4 regions of the Tumebacillus lipolyticus genome follow, and region 2 is predicted to be linked to each of the others. Evidence: riboswitches for the same ligand, from Rfam matches in the RefSeq annotation. Region 2 holds a riboswitch; each other region holds the start of a gene.
The links. A riboswitch is a leader RNA that binds a small molecule or an ion and turns the genes downstream of it on or off. The one in region 2 is predicted to bind cobalamin.
Positions count from the first base shown of each region.

Region 1: it holds a riboswitch for cobalamin, as region 2 does, so the genes downstream of both, ACFSOY_RS08150 (ABC transporter substrate-binding protein) here and ACFSOY_RS06025 (S-layer homology domain-containing protein) in region 2, are expected to answer to the same signal.
Region 3: it holds a riboswitch for cobalamin, as region 2 does, so the genes downstream of both, ACFSOY_RS10425 (energy-coupling factor ABC transporter permease) here and ACFSOY_RS06025 (S-layer homology domain-containing protein) in region 2, are expected to answer to the same signal.
Region 4: it holds a riboswitch for cobalamin, as region 2 does, so the genes downstream of both, cobT (nicotinate-nucleotide--dimethylbenzimidazole phosphoribosyltransferase) here and ACFSOY_RS06025 (S-layer homology domain-containing protein) in region 2, are expected to answer to the same signal.

Region 1 covers NZ_JBHUIO010000005.1:592,720-597,358, forward strand. The annotation lists gene ACFSOY_RS08145 (FecCD family ABC transporter permease) at 1-617, opposite strand, end outside; gene ACFSOY_RS08150 (ABC transporter substrate-binding protein) at 614-1,618, opposite strand; cobalamin riboswitch at 1,785-1,980, opposite strand; gene ACFSOY_RS08155 (hypothetical protein) at 2,109-2,282, opposite strand; gene ACFSOY_RS08160 (undecaprenyl-diphosphatase) at 2,507-3,085, opposite strand; gene eutH (ethanolamine utilization protein EutH) at 3,361-4,473, opposite strand.
Region 2 covers NZ_JBHUIO010000005.1:160,036-164,674, reverse strand. The annotation lists gene ACFSOY_RS06040 (DNA alkylation repair protein) at 1-721, shown strand, start outside; gene fabL (enoyl-[acyl-carrier-protein] reductase FabL) at 793-1,551, shown strand; gene ACFSOY_RS06030 (hypothetical protein) at 1,648-2,016, shown strand; cobalamin riboswitch at 2,052-2,254, shown strand; gene ACFSOY_RS06025 (S-layer homology domain-containing protein) at 2,408-3,715, shown strand; gene ACFSOY_RS06020 (DUF4430 domain-containing protein) at 3,787-4,639, shown strand, end outside.
Region 3 covers NZ_JBHUIO010000005.1:1,102,720-1,107,358, forward strand. The annotation lists gene ACFSOY_RS10415 (HD domain-containing phosphohydrolase) at 1-746, shown strand, start outside; gene ACFSOY_RS10420 (MerR family transcriptional regulator) at 837-1,607, opposite strand; cobalamin riboswitch at 1,753-1,940, shown strand; gene ACFSOY_RS10425 (energy-coupling factor ABC transporter permease) at 2,085-2,852, shown strand; gene ACFSOY_RS10430 (energy-coupling factor ABC transporter substrate-binding protein) at 2,849-3,130, shown strand; gene cbiQ (cobalt ECF transporter T component CbiQ) at 3,130-3,933, shown strand; gene ACFSOY_RS10440 (energy-coupling factor ABC transporter ATP-binding protein) at 3,930-4,639, shown strand, end outside.
Region 4 covers NZ_JBHUIO010000011.1:399,756-404,394, forward strand. The annotation lists gene cobJ (precorrin-3B C(17)-methyltransferase) at 1-1,192, opposite strand, end outside; cobalamin riboswitch at 1,331-1,509, opposite strand; gene cobT (nicotinate-nucleotide--dimethylbenzimidazole phosphoribosyltransferase) at 1,545-2,543, opposite strand; cobalamin riboswitch at 2,616-2,787, opposite strand; gene cobO (cob(I)yrinic acid a,c-diamide adenosyltransferase) at 2,823-3,368, opposite strand; gene ACFSOY_RS18220 (serine hydrolase domain-containing protein) at 3,532-4,575, opposite strand.

The DNA.
Region 1 (4,639 bases), 430 kb from region 2:
CATTTGGCGCCCGCGAAGCTGCCCATCAGCCAAAACAGCGCGTTGCGGATGCCCGCTTCGTTTTTCGCCATGAACACGATCAGGCTGGTCAGCGCGGAGAACACGGCAGACACCGCGATGCCGGCGAGCAGCAGGCGCACCGGCGATAACCTGCCGCCGACCTGTGCCAGCAGGACGACGACCACCACCGCGACCAGCGCCCCGAGGAACGCCGATGCGGACAGCGCCCATTGACCCAAGAAGGAGAACGTCCCAAACAGGATCACCGAGGTGGCGCCGACCGATGCGCCAGAGGAGACGCCGAGGATGTACGGATCGGCCAGCGAATTGCGAACCAGCGCTTGGATGGCGACGCCGACCACCGACAGGCCCGCGCCGACCACCGCCGCAAGCATCACCCGCGGAAAGCGCACCTCCCAGACGATGTTCTCCTGCCCTCTGCTCCAGTCGACGACGAACGAGTCACCGAACAGCGGCAGGTGGGACAAGGCGATGCGCCACACCGTCTCCGGCCGGATCGGGACGGGGCCGAGCATGACCGCAACGGTGATCGACGCGATGAAAAGCCCTGTCAGGATGATCAGCAGCAGGTAGAACGAACGCCACCTTTTCATCATTGAAAGCGGTCCGGATAGAATCCTTTGGCCAGCGTTTCGACCGCACGCACGTTGCGAACGCCTTCAAACGCGTCTGACAGCGGCAAGATCACGAAGCGATCGTTTTTGATCGCCGACACATCTTGCAGCGCGGGGTGCTTTTTCAGCGAGGCGATCTTCTCCGCAGCGGACGGTTTGTCATACTCGTTGATCACGAAGACTTCCGGGTCGCGCTTGACCACCTCTTCCCAGCTCACCTCTGTCCAGCTCTTGTCCAGATCGTCAAACACGTTCTTGCCGCCCGCAAGCTCGATCAGATGGGTCTGCAGCGTTTTCGATGCCGTAAACATCGCCGTATCGCCCGCGTCATACACGGCCACGCGCAGCGGTTTTTTCACATCGCCCACTTTTTTCTGCGTGTCGGCGATCCCCTGTTTGAGCTTGTCGACAAGCTGTTCGGAGCGATCTTTGATGTCAAAGATCTTGCCGAGGTTCAAGATGTCCTCATACACGACATCCATCGTCGGGATCACGCCGGAGACTTCCGTGCCTCTGGCGACATACCCGTTGATGCCCTTTTCCCCAAGGCTTTTGACCGAGCCGAGCGCCTTGTCTGAAAACGCGCTCTTGCGCCCATAGACGAAGTCGGGGTTCGCACCGAGCAGCACTTCCAGCGAGGGATATTGATCGGCCAGCACGGGGATCTTCGCATACTTGGCCTCATATTCTGGCAAAATTTTATCGTCCATGTACGCCGTGCCCACCATCCGATCTTCCAGACCGAGCGCGAGCATGATCTCCGTGGTGTGCTGGTTGAGGCTGACGGCGCGCTTGGGCGCTTCGTTGATCGTGATCGTGTGACCGCCCGTCGAAAGCGTGACCTGCTGATAGTCCGCTTGGGCAGCCGGCGGGGTCGCACCGCCCTTCGTCTGCGAATCATTGCCGCATCCGACGAGCAAAAGCGGTAGCGCGAGCAGGCTCAAGGCGGCCCGCTTCCAGTTGGTGAGTTTTCTTGTCATCATCTCTTTCAACTCCTGACCTGAGTGATAGAATCCGATTCCCATACAGTAAAAAAGCACGTGACGCCAACCAAAAAGGTTGGGGTCACGTGCATAAGCAGGCAAACGATCGCAAAGAATTGATTCCTTGTCGTTCCATGTGAACACCTCTCCTTTTCATCGAAGGACTTCTGGTGTAGCAGATGAGGTAGGTCTCCTGGCTTCCGGATCATCGCGTTCTTTCGCCTTCCCCGATCGTTCGATCGAGTGGCATCATAGAAAGAAAACTCCTCGGTTACAGTGGCGTGACCGCTCGGGATTGGCACCCGATTCCCTGTTACCCTTCGCTGTTCGTCTGCGAAGGCACCTCATCGCCGTCCTATGTAATTGTTGGTTCGGTATTGCTTATTCGCGTTCCGAAAGGGAAATCCTTTTTTGGATTGATTCTAAACAAAAAGAAAAAGCATGCGATGATCGCACGCTTTTTTCTAAATTCGATCGTGAGGTGATGCCCTCACTGCTGTTCCGCATTTTTCAGTGCATGTTCCCAGCTGGGATAATAGTAAAGCGCACTTCGCATCAGCTCAGGATCGGTTTGTTTGACCTTCTTTTTGCTGGTCGGCTCCCCAGAGCTTGCCATCTGTTGGATACGAGCGATCACTTCATCAGCACCCATCGTCACTTCCATGATCTGCTACCTCCCATGCGCGTTTTACCTCTAGCCTGCCCATCTGGACTGCCGTTTATTCGCCAAAAGGGGGGAGGCAGCGACGTTCTTTCTCTCGCGATTTTCCAGCATACTGACAGCCTAGATGTCGCGTAGGAAATTGAGCGCTCTCGATTCAAAGTCTTGAACGGCAGCAGCCCAATTTCTGGCGAGGGCGGCCGAAACAAAAAAGTCATGACCGTTGGTCATGACTTTCTTGTTTGCGAACCACCAAATCGTGCCGTACCTTTTTCGTACAGGTAGAGAGTTCCTTTGAAGATCGGTTCCAGCTTATGCTGAATCCTGAGAATGATCAGGCTGGTCACCAAGCCGACGATCACCGATGCCAAGACATCCCCCGGGTAATGGTGGCCGACAAAAATACGGGAGAAGCCGGTCGCGATCGCGAGCAGCAAAAATGGGGTGCCGATCTTTTGATTGCGCAAGAAGATCGCCAAGGCGATGCAGAACGCTCCCGTCGTATGGTCGCTTGGAAATGACGCATCTGCTGCGTGCGGAATCAACAGATTGACACTGTGCGAAATAAAGGGGCGCGGTTCAAAATACACAAGGCTGATCAGGAAGTTCAGCAACAGGCCGACGCCCCCGGTGATACCTGCAAACAAGGCAATCCGCTTTCCCGCGGAAGAGGATGCAATCCAGAGCAAGGCCAAGCCGATCGCATATAAGAGCAGCGCTTTGTCACTGAAAAAGATCATCGTTTCATCGAGCCACTTGTAGTGGCCTGACCAGTTGTTGATCGTTTGAAAAAGGTCATAGTTCATCAGTATTTTCCCCCTCTACTACTAATGACACATCATTCGAAAGAAAAATGACACATCATTCTAAGGAAAGTTCGGTCCGAGAACGAAACAGCACGTGCCCATCGGGGCGCACGCCCAATTGTAACACGCGCTCTGAAACTTCAGTCCGTCCATTTTATCCCTCCGATCAATCGATTGTCCAGCCTTTTGTAAATAATTTGTAAACGCCCGATCGTTCTGCCGATTTCGAATCGCTTGCTGATTTGCAGCAAAACTGAAAAAAGAAAGAGCACAGGCTATGTGCTCTTCCCTCCCTCTTTTTCGCCTTCTTGTTCCCCTTCGCGCATGCCGCGCAAAAACCACATCGCGACCAGCAGCGCTGCGACGCCTCCACCCAGCTTCCCAGCGATCATCGGCACCAGCATCTCTGGACTGACGCCGGCGACAAAGGCAAACTGCCCGCCGAAGACGAACGCACCGCTGACCGCAAAGGAGATGTTTAAGATCTTGCCCCGGCGATCCATCGCGTGCAACATCGCAAACATCGGCAGACAGTTCGCCAGCGATGTGATCAGCCCTGCGGTCGACGTCTCCCCGATCCCCAGTCGTGAGCCGATCAGCAGCAGCGGCTTGCGGAACACAGTCGTCAGGAAATGAACCAGCGGAAAGGCTCCGGCGAGGATCACGGCGATCTGTCCGGCCAGCAGCAACCCCTCCGACAGCGGCTTCAGGCCATCGATCAGCTCGATGCCGAGCAGCGCGGACAAGATGGCGAGCACGAGACCGATCAGCGCGACGATCTCGATGATCCGCCCAAACACGAGGAAGCATGCGACCATCTTCGCAGGTCGCTTCCACAGTCCGAACACGATCAGGGCGGCGAACAGGGTGACGGGCACCAGGTTGAGCAACATCATCTTCCAGGCAAACCCAGCCACAACACCGCCGATCAGACAGCCGATCGGGATCGTGGATAGCCCGATCAAAATGCCGGTGGCGAGCGGCTCGCGGTCTTCGCGCCGCAAGATGCCGAGCGCCACCGGAATGGTAAACGACAGGGTTGCCCCCATCATCGTGCCCAACAGAACGCCAGAAAACTGTCCCGCATCCGGATGCTGCGCCAGCTCGACCGCGAGCGGATATCCGCCCATGTCGATCGCCAGCACAGACGCGGCTGCAACAGACGGGTCGGCGCCGATCAGCGCAAGCAATGGCGCGGCGACCGGAGCGATCAGGTTGGCCAACACGGGCGAGAGCGACAACAGCCCCGCCATCGAGATCACCAGCGGCCCCATCGCCCGAAATCCGTCCTCAAATCGCTGCCCATAGCCAAACCGATTGCCGAGCAGTTTGTCGACAGCACCGATGATCAGAAAGACGACCATCACTTTTACGATCAATGAATCCATGTCACGACCCCCACCGCTCGTCGAGCGCAACTTTCTTCTTCATTTGTATGAAAGCAAGAATTGTGCCAGTCGGTAGAGCGGAAGTTGTGCCGTTTCGTGTATAATATTTTTGACATATAGATCGAATGAGTGTCCAATTTATTAGACACGTAGATGTGTAACACAG
Region 2 (4,639 bases):
GCTTGCGGTTGATCATGCGATTCTGCTTCAGCATACCCTTCCGGCGCTCGGGTTGGGAGAAGCTGTCAGCACGGTGCAATCGGAGCTGGAGCGAGCGAAAGGGCAGGGAATTATGAAGCTGCTTCCTCTCATCGGGAAGAAGCTGTTCGAACTGCTAGCCGATCTGGAGGAGGATCGAAGGGGGACGCTTTTTCATGCGCTGTCCAGCCATCGCTCAGACAGCGTTCGCTGTTGGGCAGCCTATGTGGTCGGCGTGAACGACAGCTTGTCGATCGAAGAAAAGCTAGCTCAGATCAAACCGTTTGCTGCCGACCCGCATTTCGGTGTCAGAGAGATCGCTTGGATGGCGGTCAGGGGATCGATCACACAGTCGCTTGAAGGCTCGATTCACCTTTTCCAAGCATGGGTGGTCGACAGCGATGAAAACATCAGAAGGTTTGCGATCGAATCGACGCGACCGCGTGGGGTGTGGAGCAAGCACATCGACGAGCTGAAGCAAAATCCGGCTCGGGCCTTGCAGTTGCTCGATCGTGTCAAAGCGGATCGCTCCAAGTACGTTCAAGATTCGGTGGGAAACTGGTTGAACGATGCGAGCAAATCGAACCCGGGCTGGGTGCTTCAAGTTTGTCAAGAATGGCTGGAAGCAACTGATTCGAAAGCGACGAAGCGCATCGTGACAAAAGCGAAGCGGACGATCGAAAAAAAGCGGGCCGCCAACTGATCGCTACCACCTCGAACAACCTTATGCTATACTTACTCCTACTACCAGCTACTAATGGAGGGGACCTCATCATGACCACACTCACAGGAAAAACAGCGCTGATCACCGGCGGATCTCGCGGCATCGGCAAATCGATCGCGCTCAAGCTCGCATCGGAAGGCGCAGACATCGTGATCAACTTCTTCCGCAACCGCAAACCTGCGGAAGAGACGCAAAAGCTGATCGAGATCATGGGGCGGAAATGTCACATCGTCAAAGCGAACGTCGGCGACCTCGACAAGATCGACCAGCTGTTCGAAGAGATCAAGGAGACGATGGGCGGGCTTGATATTCTGGTCTCCAACGCCGCGTCTGGCGTGCAGCTTCCGGCGATGGAAGTGGAGGAGAAGCACTGGGATTGGACGCTGAACATCAACGCGAAGGCGCTGCTGTTCCTCGCACAGCGGGCCGTTCCGCTGATGGAGCAGCGTGGGGGCGGTGCGATCGTCTCGATCTCTTCGCTCGGCAGTCGCTTCGCCTTGAAAAATTACACCTGTGTCGGCACTTCGAAAGCGGCGCTCGAATCGCTCACGCGCTATCTCGGAGCAGAGCTTGCTCATAAGAACATCATCGTCAACGCGGTGTCGGGAGCGGCTGTCGACACAGACGCGCTGACGCACTTTCCGAACCGCGAGGAGATGATCAACGACGCGATCAGCCGCACGCCTGCTGGCCGCATGGTCACGCCGGAGGACATCGCCGATGCGGTGCACTTCCTCTGCACCGAACAGGCGAAGATGATCGTCGGGCAGACGCTGATCATCGACGGGGGATACTCGCTGATCAACTAGGGCGGAAACGCGCTTGCCGCAGGGAGGATTTGACCTCCGTTTCCCGCTCCGCTAAGATGAGAGCAAGATTGCACTCCAACTTGAGGTGAACAAGAGATGCTTAACGAAGCAATTTTTCGCTCGAACGAATTTATGGTGATCCAAGCGGCTGTCGCAGCTGCCAACTTTGCGGTCGGCGCCTTCAGCCTTGAGCTGAAGGGCATGCGGGCGCTCGGCAACACCGTCATGGCCGAGAAGCTGGAAGCTGCTGTCAACAAGGCGAAGGCGGACAGACAGTTTGCCGCCTCGCTGTTCGACACTCATCTGCAAGGCGAGTTCAACTCGGAAGCAGATTTTAAAAAGGTGCTCGACATGGTGCACAACTACAACTCGCTGATCGACCATTCGCTGATCAACTCCCGGGCGGCATTTCTTCCGCTCGGCGCCGTTCCGGAGATGCGGAAGGATCGCTTCGAAGAGCAGTAGAGACGAGCACAGGAAAGACCAGCCCGCTGTCGGCTGGTCTTTTTGCTTGTCCAAGCCAAAGCGAAATGATAAACTACCACTGAGACTGGAAGAGTAGGGAAAGTGGTGCAAATCCACTGCAGCCCCCGCTACTGTATACGGTGACGCGCTCACAGATGCCATTGTCCGTTCGGATGAGAAGGTGTGAGCTGGCGGCAGACCCGTGAGTCAGGAAACCTTCTTCCAATCGCAGTCCTACGTGCTTTCGGAGGGAAGGTACAGGAACCAGGTCATCTTGCAGCTTGGCGTCATCAAAAGATCCTGATTCTAAGAGCCTTCAACTCCTGACCATGCGGCAGGAGTTTTTTTACGAGATCCGTTTTCCAAATGATTCCTGAGAGGAGAATGACTAATGGCTAAGCGCATCACAAAGATTTCTGCTGGCGTCCTGCTGGCGACCTCCCTGCTCATTCCGCAGACGGGAGCTGTGCTGGCAGCAGATGATAGCCTGACGACCGTCAAGGTCCGGGTGGCCGGATTAAACGGCATGCATGAGGAGAAGGTGTTAAACGTCGGCTCCGCTTCGTTCACCAACACGGTCGGTGAAACGATCACGATGCAGAAGCCGACCGCGATGGGCGCGCTGATGAAACTGCTCAGCGAGCAGAAGCTCACCTATGAGGCGAAGACGGTTTCCTTCGGCTCCTACATCTCCAAGATCGGCACGCTGGGAGAAAAAGATCTCAACGCGAATGCCGGCTGGTCGGTCTGGGTCAACGGGAAAGCGCCGGACATCTCTGCTGATGCATCGGAGATCCACGATGGCGATGAGGTGGTCTGGGGCTATTATGACTACACGCAGACGCTCTTCCCGCAAGTCAGCTTCTCGACGACCACGCCTGCTGTCGGCGAATCGTTCACCGTCAAGGTGACGGCGGAGCAGACCACCTATGATGAGGAATGGAATCCGACCGTCACCACCGTCGACGTAGAGGGTGCGGCCGTTCAGAAGGCGGGCACAGCGGAGACGCTTTGGCAGACGGGCGCAGACGGTGTCGCCACGCTCAAGGCAGATCAGCCGGGACTGCTCCAGCTGGAGATCGACAAAGTCGATCAGCAGACGGGCGTTCCGCAATTGATTCGTACCGGTCGCCTCAACCTGCTCGTCGGCAACCCGAACGCCTCTTTCACCGACCTGCAAGGCGTTGACTGGGCGAACGAATCGATCCTTGCGCTCGCGAAAAAGGGGATCGTCATCGGCTCGGGCAACGGAGAGTTTCAACCGAAGCGTCCGGTCACCCGCGGCGAGCTGACCAAGATTTTGGCGCTGTCCAGCGGTGACCTGAACTTGGGCGGCCCCGCTTCTTTCCGCGATGTGAACCAAAACGCGTACCAGACGTTCATTGAGACGGTCGTTCGCAAAGGGTACATGAGCGGGGACAAGGAAGGCACCTTCCGTCCGAGCGCAGGTCTGACTCGCGAAGAGCTGGCCGTCGTGCTCGTTCGCTTCGCCGGGATCGAACCGACCTCGAACATGCAGGAGCTGAGCTTCCAGGATCGGGGAGATGTCAGCAGCTGGGCGCGTCCGTTCGTCAGAGCGGCCGTCGAGTTTGGCCTGATGAGCGGCGATGCGGAAGGAACGTTCCGCCCGCATGCGACCGCTTCGCGAGCTGAAGTTTCGACTGCGATCGTGAATGTCATGAACGGAACGAATAAATAGTACGCTGTACGGGAGAGGCTCTGTGAAGAGCCTCCCCCTCTTTTTACCATTGAACAGGAGGAAAGTGCGCCATGAAGCTCACCTCACAGCTTGGACTTTTTCTTGCGCTCGCCTTGATGATCACCGGATGTGGCAGCCAAAGCGAGTCGAGCAAACAGCAGGAAGGGAATTTGCCGGAGCAGGTCGTCGTCCAGCTCCCCGAGCAAGAGCAGCCTGAAAAGGAAGCGGAACAAAAAGACCAAGAGCAGCAGCAGGCGGAAGATACAAAACCGAACGAGCAAGCCGGGGCGGCTGCCGGCAACAATACCCCGCCGGCCAAGAGCGACAAGCCTGACGCTTCGAAAGGCTCGAATGCGAGCAAGCCGGCGAACGGTGGTTCGACCGCACCGCAGCAGCCATCACCTGGCAAAAAGCAGCCGGCGGGCAACTTGCAGATGCTCGTCACCCACAATTTTGGCGCCGTTTCCGAGTTTAACCGCTCGGTCAGCTACTACGGCGGCGAGTCGGTGATGGATGTGATGCGCCAACATCTCGAAATCGAGACGGCGTACGGCGGCAGCTTCGTCAACAGCATCAACGGAGTCAAGTCTGGCTACACCGATAAGTCGATCTTCACGCGGAAAAAACGGGACTGGTTTTACTACGTGAACGGGGTGGTCTCAAGCGTGGGGGCGGACGCATATGCGGCGAAAAACTCGGCCAGCGTCTGGTGGGATTACCATGACTGGTCGGGCAGCGGATCGAACACGCCAGCGGTCGTCGCCTCTTACCCGCATCCGTTCACGAGCGGATATGAAGGCGCGCGACCGGGGACTGTCATCTACTACAGCGACGGCCATGCTGATGATGCGGATCGCTTGGCATCCGCCTTGCGCGGACAAGGCGCGCAGGGCGTGAGCACCGCGTCGTATCGCAACCAGACCT
Region 3 (4,639 bases), 940 kb from region 2:
AACCGTATGACCGAACGGAAGTCATACTCCGCATCAACAATCTGTTGAAGACGAGGCATCTTCATTTACAGCTGCAGCAGCAAAATGACACGTTAGAAGAAAGAGTACAGCTGCGGACGGAAGAGCTGCAACAGGCGCAAATCGAGATTTTGCAGCTCCTCGGACGTGCGGCAGAATATCGTGACGATATGACCGGACAGCATACGCTACGGGTAGGTTGGCTGTCCGGGTTGATCGCGAAAGGCTTGGGCCTCACCGAACAGGAAGTTAGCATGATCCGCATGGCAGCTCCTCTCCACGATATCGGCAAGATCGGCATTCCTGACGAACTCCTGTTGAAGCCTGGAAGATATGATCCTGCAGAGTTTGAACGCATGAAGTCACACACGATGATCGGTGCCAGCATTTTGGAGGGGAGCTGCTTTAAAGTTCTGAAAATGGCTCGAACGATCGCCCAGTCGCATCATGAGAAATGGGACGGCTCCGGCTATCCGGTCGGGCTCAAAGGGGAGGCGATCCCGCTTGAAGCCCGCATCGTAGCTCTTGCCGACTTTTATGATGCTTTGACACATGAGCGACCTTACAAAAAGGCCTGGGAGCCTGTTGAAGCGGTCGCAGAGATCGTGAAGCAAAAGGGGCATCATTTCGATCCGCGAATTGTGGATGCGTTCCTTCTGCTGTTTCAACAAATGGACCTTTCGATCCTGGATGAGCAAGTGCTTACAATCAAGGGAGCGTTCGGGTGATGCGCTCCCCCTTCATCAAAGCAACGGCGAATGCCGAATCGACCCTACAAAAAAAGATCTCGCCCACATGCAGGCGAGATCTGAAACGGCTTACGATTTCTTTTCCAACTGGTCACAATAGAAATGCATCGCTTCTCGCAAGAACGCAGCCAGACCGGGCTGATACTTGTCGATGTTCGCGGTGAATCGCTCATCTGCGACATAGAGGTCGCCGAGCCCGCGAAAGATCTCCAGCGTGCAGTCATAATGATAGTCGATGATTGTCTGGCGCAGGTCGGCGACCGCCTCCTGCACCTGCGGATCGCTCGGCCCGTTGTGCATGGCGGCGATGATCTTCGCATAGTTCGCTTCCTGACGGGCGGTGATCTTCGCCCAGTCCTCTTTCGTGTATGACTCGGTGCGCTTTTCGGCCGCCTCCACCACCTCGTCCCCGTATTTCGCCCGCGCTTCTGCCGAATATTTTTTCTTGTGCTCCTCAAGCGGCGTCATGTCAAACCCTTCAAACAGCTCTTTTTCGCTCATCTCAATGCCCTCCTCGATCGATTCGATCGTTTTCTTCACCGTTGCGATGATGTCTTCCAGCCGCTTTTTCTTTTGCATCAGGATCTCTTGATGGGCGACGAGCGCGCTTTTGCGATCGAAGTCGGGACTGTCCAAGATCTCTCCGATCTCCTGAAGCGAAAAGCCGATCTCGCGGAAGAAGAGAATCTGCTGCAACCGCTCCAACTCCCGATCGGTGTACAGCCGATAGCCAGCCTCGCTGACCGAGCTTGGCGCCAAGAGACCGATCTCATCATAATGATGAAGCGTCCGCACGCTCACGCCGACCAGATCGGCCACCTCTTTTACTCTGTAGGCCACACATCATCACCTCCGATATCTGCATCATACTGCCTCACGTTGCGTGAGGGTCAAGCGAACGAGGAAAATTTGTGCGAAACAGGCGGGTGGAGAAGGATTTCCCCTGCTGTGACGAGAATCTGTAACACGTATTAAAACCACAACCGAATAGCGCGAACAAGCAGGTGCCCTTGCCGGAGCAAGGGGTAACAGGGAATCGGGTGCAAATCCCGAGCGGTCCCGCCACTGTAAATGGGGAGTTCTCACTCAAGAAGTCACTCGATCTCGATCGGGGAAGGCGAGCGAGAATGATGATCCTAAGCCAGGAGACCTACCTCGTTTGTTTACACCCACACGCCTTCGCGGAAAGGAGCGGTGTACAGGGACGAAACGAATCGATCATGCTGTTCTTTCGTCAACTTGTGCAGCATACCTATGACCAATCCAAGGCAATCGGGGTTGGTTTTTTTACGTTCAAAAACGATGAGGAGGTTCAAGATGAAAGCTCGAAAGTCACTGTTTTTGCTGTTGGCCACATTCGGCTTGACCAGCTATTTTGTGGTCAACACCCCGCAGCCGGCGCACGCAATGCACATCATGGAAGGGTTTCTTCCGGCAGGATGGGCGCTGTTCTGGTGGGCTGTCTTTATACCATTTTTCATCCTCGGAGTGCGCTCGCTGATCAAGATCACCAAGGAAGCGCCCGAGCTGAAGCTGATGCTCGGTCTGGCCGGTGCGTTCACCTTCGTCCTGTCTGCGCTCAAGCTGCCCTCTGTCACCGGAAGCAGCTCGCATCCGACCGGGACCGGGCTTGGCACCGTGATGTTCGGCCCGCTGCCGATGAGCGTCTTAGGCTCGGTCGTGCTGCTGTTCCAAGCGGTTCTGCTCGCCCATGGCGGCCTGACCACCCTCGGCGCCAACGCCTTCTCGATGGCTGTTGCCGGACCGTTCGTCGGCTATGCGGTCTACCTGCTGATGATCAAAGCGACCGGCAAGCCGAAGCTTGCGATCTTCGCAGCCGCGATGATGGCCAACCTGTCCACCTATGTGGTCACTTCGCTCCAGTTGGCGCTTGCCTTCCCTTCGGTCGAAGGCGGGATGCTCGCTTCTTTCGCCAAGTTTGGCAGCATCTTTGCAGTCACTCAAATTCCGCTCGCCATCAGCGAGGGCTTGCTCACCGTGCTGGTCTGGAACTGGCTGCAGCGCTATAACTCGGAGGAGCTCACTTCGCTTCGCCGTCGCATGAAAGGGGTTGTGCAATCTTGAAAAAGGTATGGATCAATCTTTCGATGCTCCTCGTCGTCATCCTGTTAGCCCTGTTGCCGCTGCTCTTCATTCAGGCGGAGTTTGGCGGCGCGGACGGTGCGGCGGAGGAGGCGATTCAAGAGATCGCACCTAGCTATGAGCCGTGGTTTGAGCCGCTTGCCGAGCTCCCTTCTGAGACGGAAAGCATGCTGTTCGCCCTGCAGGCGGCGATCGGCGCTGGCATCATCGGGTACGCGATCGGCATCATCAGGGGGAAATCCTCAAAGTCGAAAGCATGATGATCAGAAGGATTGACACGCTCTCATACAACAGCCGCTTCTACTCGCTTTCACCGCTGTGGAAGTGCGGATTTGCTGCCCTGATGTTTCTGCTCTCCTATTTTGCACATCCGATCGTTCAGATCCTCATCGCGCTTTGGATGCTCTACTGGACGATCAAGCGCGCGCAGACTCCGCTGCGCTACTATCTGATCCTGTTTGGGATCTCCAGCCTGTTCCTGATCTCCAGCTTGCCCGCCCTGCTGCTGGAGATCGGCAGGACCGGCTCTCTGCGCGAGGCGGCGATCAGCTATGAGATCGTGACCGGCACCGATTATACGCTGTATGTGACACAAGCGGGTTTGTACCAAGCAGCGACGCTCGCCACGCGGATCGCCGCCTGCGTGACCTGCTTGTTTTTTGTGATTTTCACGACCCCCGTGCCGCAGCTGCTCCAAGTGATGCAGCGGTTGCGCATCCCGAGTTTGGTGATCGAGATCACGCTGATCATGTATCGGTTTGTCTTTCTGCTTGAGGAGACTGCCGCGGAGATGATGGTGGCACAGCGCGCGCGCGGCGGCTATGTCAGCTTTTCGGGAAAGCTGCGCGATGTGGCGATGCTGACCGTGCGGCTGTTCATCAAGACGATGCACAGGTATCGCGGGCTTTCGCATGGGCTGATCGCACGTGGTTTTACAGATGATCTCGGCTTGGCACCCGATCGGGCGCAGCCGCTGCCGAGGCGCTTCCTGCTGGAAGGGCTGCTCGGCGCGATGCTGTTGATCAGTTTGGAGCTGTGGCTTAGATGGAGGGGTATGAGATGAAGCCGATCCTTGAAGTTCAAGACCTGACCTACGCCTATCCGGGCACGAGCCACCTCGCATTACAAGGGATGACCCTGCGCATCCCCGCCGGGAAGAAAACGGCGATCTGCGGCCAGAACGGCTCGGGGAAGTCAACATTTTTCCTGCACGCGATCGGTATTCACCGTCCGAAGTCGGGCGCGCTGCACTGGAAGGGAGCGCCTTACTCCTATCAGCACAAGGAGCTGGCGAAGCTGCGGCAGAACATCGGGCTGGTCTTTCAAGACCCGGAGCAGCAGCTGATCCTGCACACGCCTTATGAGGATGTCTCCTACGGTCTGCGCAACGCCAAGCTGCCCGAGCCGGAGATCAGATCGCGCACCGAGAGCATCCTCGAACAGATGGGTCTCGCGCACCTGGCGCACACGCCGCTGCACCACCTGAGCTTGGGGCAGAAAAAGCGCGTCTCCTTGGCCGGCGTGCTCGCGCTGCAGCCTGAGCTGCTCCTGCTGGACGAGCCGACCGCCTTTCTCGACCGCCGATCGGAGCATCAGCTGGTGGACGAGCTCGAACGGATTCATCAACAAGGGATCACGCTGGTAATGGCCACACACGATCTAAACCTCGCCTATGCGTGGGCCGATTGGATCTTGGTCTTCGATCGGGGAACGTGTGTGATGGAGGGAACTCCGGAGGAAGTGTTTCACGAGGTGGAAAAGATCGAAGC
Region 4 (4,639 bases), on a different contig from region 2:
GGACGTAATGGTTGGGCGTGTACTCGATCTCGCCTTCCGCTCCGGCCACCTCGATCATCGCCGCCAGCTGCTGCGGCGTCAGCTTCTTGTTGCCGACGCCGGGAGATACGGCGATCTCCAGGATGGCAGGCATCGCATCATACGGGTTGATCACCTGCTGCTGCATCGGCTCCCCCTCGACAACGCCTCGCGCTGCCAGCATGCTGACCGCCTGCATCGCGTAGTCCAAGGCGCGCGAAGTATCCGGCTGCACCATCGCCCCTTGCCCGATCGTGCGCTCCGCCTCCACATTCCGCTCGGCGGCTGGCGACTGCGGCACTTCGGCTACCGCTTGCGCCGCTGCCATCTGGCGCTCGGAGAGGCCGCCGTGCAGCGCCCACGGCTCATGCTCCTCTTTCAGGCGCTCGTTAGCGCGGATCGGCTGTTCCGCTTTGTCCAGCGTGTATTTGCGCTGGTAGCCGCGGGGAGTGATCATCTTGCCATCGTAGACGAAGGTGGACGAATTGCCGATGATCACCGTCGTCAGCATGCCGATATCATGATCGAGCATCTCGCCGAGCGTGGTCAGCACCACCGACTGGCGATCTCGGTACGCGCTCTTCACCAACCCGACCGGAGTGTCGGGCGAGCGGTATTTGAGCAGGATCTGTTGCGTCTCGACGATCTGGCGCGTGCGCTTGCCGGAGCGCGGGTTGTAGAGGGCGACGATAAAGTCTCCCATCCCCGCCGCCTCGACGCGGCGCGCGATCAGCTCCCAAGGAGTCAGATGGTCGCTCAGCGAGATCGTGCAGGCATCGTGCATCACCGGCGCCCCGAGCAAGGACGCGCAGGAGTTGATCGCCGAGATTCCGGGGATCACTTCCACCTCCACGCCATCCGCTTCCCGCCAGCCCTTTTGCACCAGCACTTCGTAGACCAGACCGGCCATGCCGTACACGCCCGCATCGCCGGAGGAGATCACCGCCACCTTTTTGCCCATCTCCGCTTGGCGCACCGCTTCGATCGCCCGGCTCACCTCTTCGGTCATCCCGGTGCGCACGATCTCCTGATCGGTCAGCAGGCCGCGAATCAGATCCACATAGGTGTTGTACCCGATGATCACATCCGCTTCCTGAATCGCTGCTCGCGCACGATCTGTAATGTGCTGAAAACTACCTGGCCCGAAGCCAACGATCAACAGCTTCCCACGCATCGCACTCATCTCCCATCATTTGCACATAGAAAAAGACGCCTTCCCGAAGGAAGGCGTCATATGTTTTCATGGTGTAAAACCTCAATAATGCAGTCCATGACACACCTGAAACCATCCTTCTTATATCCCCGTAAGAAGGTATGGAAAACATAGCAGGCAGGTCTCCTGACTCATGGATCATCACTTCCTCTGCCTTCCCATCTAAAAAAACAGTGGCGTGTTAGAGGAAATTACCCATTCACAGTGGCGGGACCGTACCGGACTTGCACCGGATTCCCTATTAAGCTCTTGCGAGCACCTGAACGTTACCCTATTCACTTTTCGTCGAACGATTCAAAGTATAGGGGAAAACTCAGGTATTGTCGAGTCCCAAATCGGCAAAGGTCGCCATCTCCGCCACCAGGCGGCAGGATGCTTCCAAGATCGGCAAGGCCAGCACCGCGCCCGTCCCTTCGCCCAGTCGCATGTCGAGCATCAGGATCGGCTCCAATCCCATCTCCTGCAACAGCACTCGATGCGCCGGCTCTTGGGACAGATGCGAGGCGAACAGCACCTCCTGCGCGCCGCTCTCCATCCGACAGGCGACCAGCGCCGCCGCTGCGGCGATCACGCCATCGACAACGACCACCATCTTGCGCTGATAGGCGCCGAGCACCACGCCGACCAAACCTGCGATCTCTAAGCCCCCCACCTTGGCCAGCACGTCGAGCGGATCGAGCGCATTCGGCCGATTGACCGCCAGCGCCTGCTCGATGACCCGCGTCTTGTGCAACACCTTCTCATCATCGATCCCGGTGCCGCGACCGACCAGCTCCGCCAGCGGTCGTCCGGTCAGCACCGCCGCCAGCGCCGCGCTCGGCGTCGTGTTGCCGATTCCCATCTCGCCGAGCGCCACCGCCTGCACGCCCTGCTGATGCAGTTCTTCGACCATCTCGATCCCGACGGCGATCGCCCGCTGCGCCTCCTCGGGCGTCATCGCAGGCCCTTGAGCAAAATTGGCGGTGCCGGCGCGCACCTTCTTCGAGCGCACGCCGGGGAGCTCTCCCTCGACGCGGCTGCCCACATCGACCACATGCACCGCACAGCCCACCTGGCGCGCCAAGACGTTGACCGCCGCTTTTCCGTTTACGAAATTTTGGATCATCAGTCCGGTCACCTCTTGCGGAAAGGCGCTGACCCCCTCTGCTGTCACACCGTGGTCGCCGCACATCACCACGACGGCGCGCTGTTCAAGCTTGGGGAACACCGTCCCTTGAATCCCGGCGAGCCTGATACCGATCTCCTCCAGCTTGCCGAGGCTCCCCGGCGGTTTGGTCAAAAAGTCCCAACGCTCTCTCGCTGCTTGCATCATCTGCGCTCATCCCTTCAGAAAAAAAATAAAAGCCCAAGCCTAAAGAGGCTTGGACTTTCCAAATCCAAACGAAACATGTCACCTCGACAGGCAGGTCTTCTGGCTCCCGGATCATCCCCATCTTCCCCGCCCTTCCCAGACAGATCGTCCAGTGGTCGCAGAGGGTCCCCGGATACAGCGGTGGGCCCGCGCATTTGCTTCCCTATTCTCCCGCGAGGCGGGCACCTGTCGCGTTGCATGAAATTCTACAAAACAGCGTACGGCAAGCGACGCAGAAAATCAATACTCAATTCCGAAGACGGCCGGAATCCCCTCGTCGTAATAATGTTTGAGCGGGTTCATCTCCGTGACGAGGTCGGCCAGCTCAATCACTTCCTGCTTGGCGTTGCGACCGGTGATCAGCAGGTGCAGATGGCGTGGGCGGTTGCGAATGACCTCCAGCACATCGGCGAGCGGCAGCACGTCGGCGACCGGAAAGCGCTCGATCGACAAGGCGTTGTTCAGCTCATCCAAAATGACCAGATCATAGTCGCCCTCCAGCACACAGCGCTTCGCTTCCGCCCATGCGTTGGCGAGCGCCGCCCGATGCTCCTCCGGCGTCTTCGTCCAGGTGAAGCCGATGCCGAGCTGGCGGATCTCAACGCCCAGCTTTTCCAAGGCGATCTGCTCGCCATAGGTGCGCTCCGGCGATTTGATAAACTGCAGGATCAACACTTTATAGCCGCGGCCCACCGCGCGCACGCACAGCCCCATCGCCGCCGTCGTCTTGCCTTTTCCGTCTCCCGTGTAGACCAGCATCATGCCCTGACGTTTGCTTCTTTCCATCTTTCAGCCTCCCTCTCCACGCGCAAAACGCTTCCCCTATTGGAACAGGTTGCCACCGCAGTTGTCAAGGACACACCCCTGCACGCCCGCAACAAAACATGGACGAACCGCGCGAAACCGAGCAAGTTCTTCCCCGACCCGAACGATCAGAGATCTTAGAACGCTACGAAGGAACCTTTTCCAAACAGCTCATCACCTTGTCGCCAAACTCGCGCAGGTAATGCAGATAATCGCCATCCGGCCCGCTGTAGTTATAGCGCTTGTTGCACATGCGGACGACGACCAGCTCCGCCTCGGGCACGACCAGCACCAGCGGGCCGGTGACGCCGAGGATCTGAAACGCACCTTTTGGCACGCTGCTGCCGATCTCGCTTCGCTTCGCCGGATGATCCTGCACATACCAGAGAAAGCCCATCGGCGGCAGATCTGGATCGGTCATCGGCGGGCTTTGCACCTGCGACACCAGCTGAAAAATCTCCGCCGGAACCACCTGTCTGCCATCCACCTTGCCCTGCGTCAGATGCAAAGATCCCCATCTGGCAAACTCGCGAGCGGAGACGAACAGGTTGCGCTGGTCGCCATCTCCGTCCCCGTTTTCGCCAAGGATCAGCTCCGTCCGCTCCGGCGCATCCAAGATCACCGACACCATCCGCTCCGAAGCTTCGGTGCGCCACCCGGTCTCGGTGAATCCGAGCGGACGAAACACTTGCTCCGCCAAGATGCTCGCCACCGACTTGCCGGTCGTGCGCCGCACGATCTGGGTGAGCATGACGATGTTCACGCCGCGGTAGGCCCATCCGCTGCCCGCTGGAAACTCGCGATACAGGCGTCCGCTCGCATCTTCGTGCAAACCGTGCGTGTGGGTCAGCAGGTGGCGGATCGTCGTCCCGTCGAGCAGCGCTCGGTCGAGCTCAGGCAGATAGCGGCTGACCGGATCGTCGAGGCTTGCGATCTTCCCCGCATCCAGAGCCCAGGCGACAGCAAAACCGATATAGCTCTTGCGCGCAGAGGCGATATTAAATTGCGAATCGGCTCCAACCGCCCGCGCCCCCGCTGCATGCGAATGAAACCCAGCGTATCGCTCCACCGCGATCCGCCCCTGATGAACGACGAGCAGCGCCGACCCGCTTCCGCCGTTTTTCCTGTTGATCTCCTCCACATAGCGGATCAGTTCGCCAAACGGCTCTCCAACTGCTGACTGTACCAAAACGCATCGCTCCTTTGCTCTCTCTTCGCGCTACTCCTTCCCCGTTTCGCGCCACTTCCCCTCC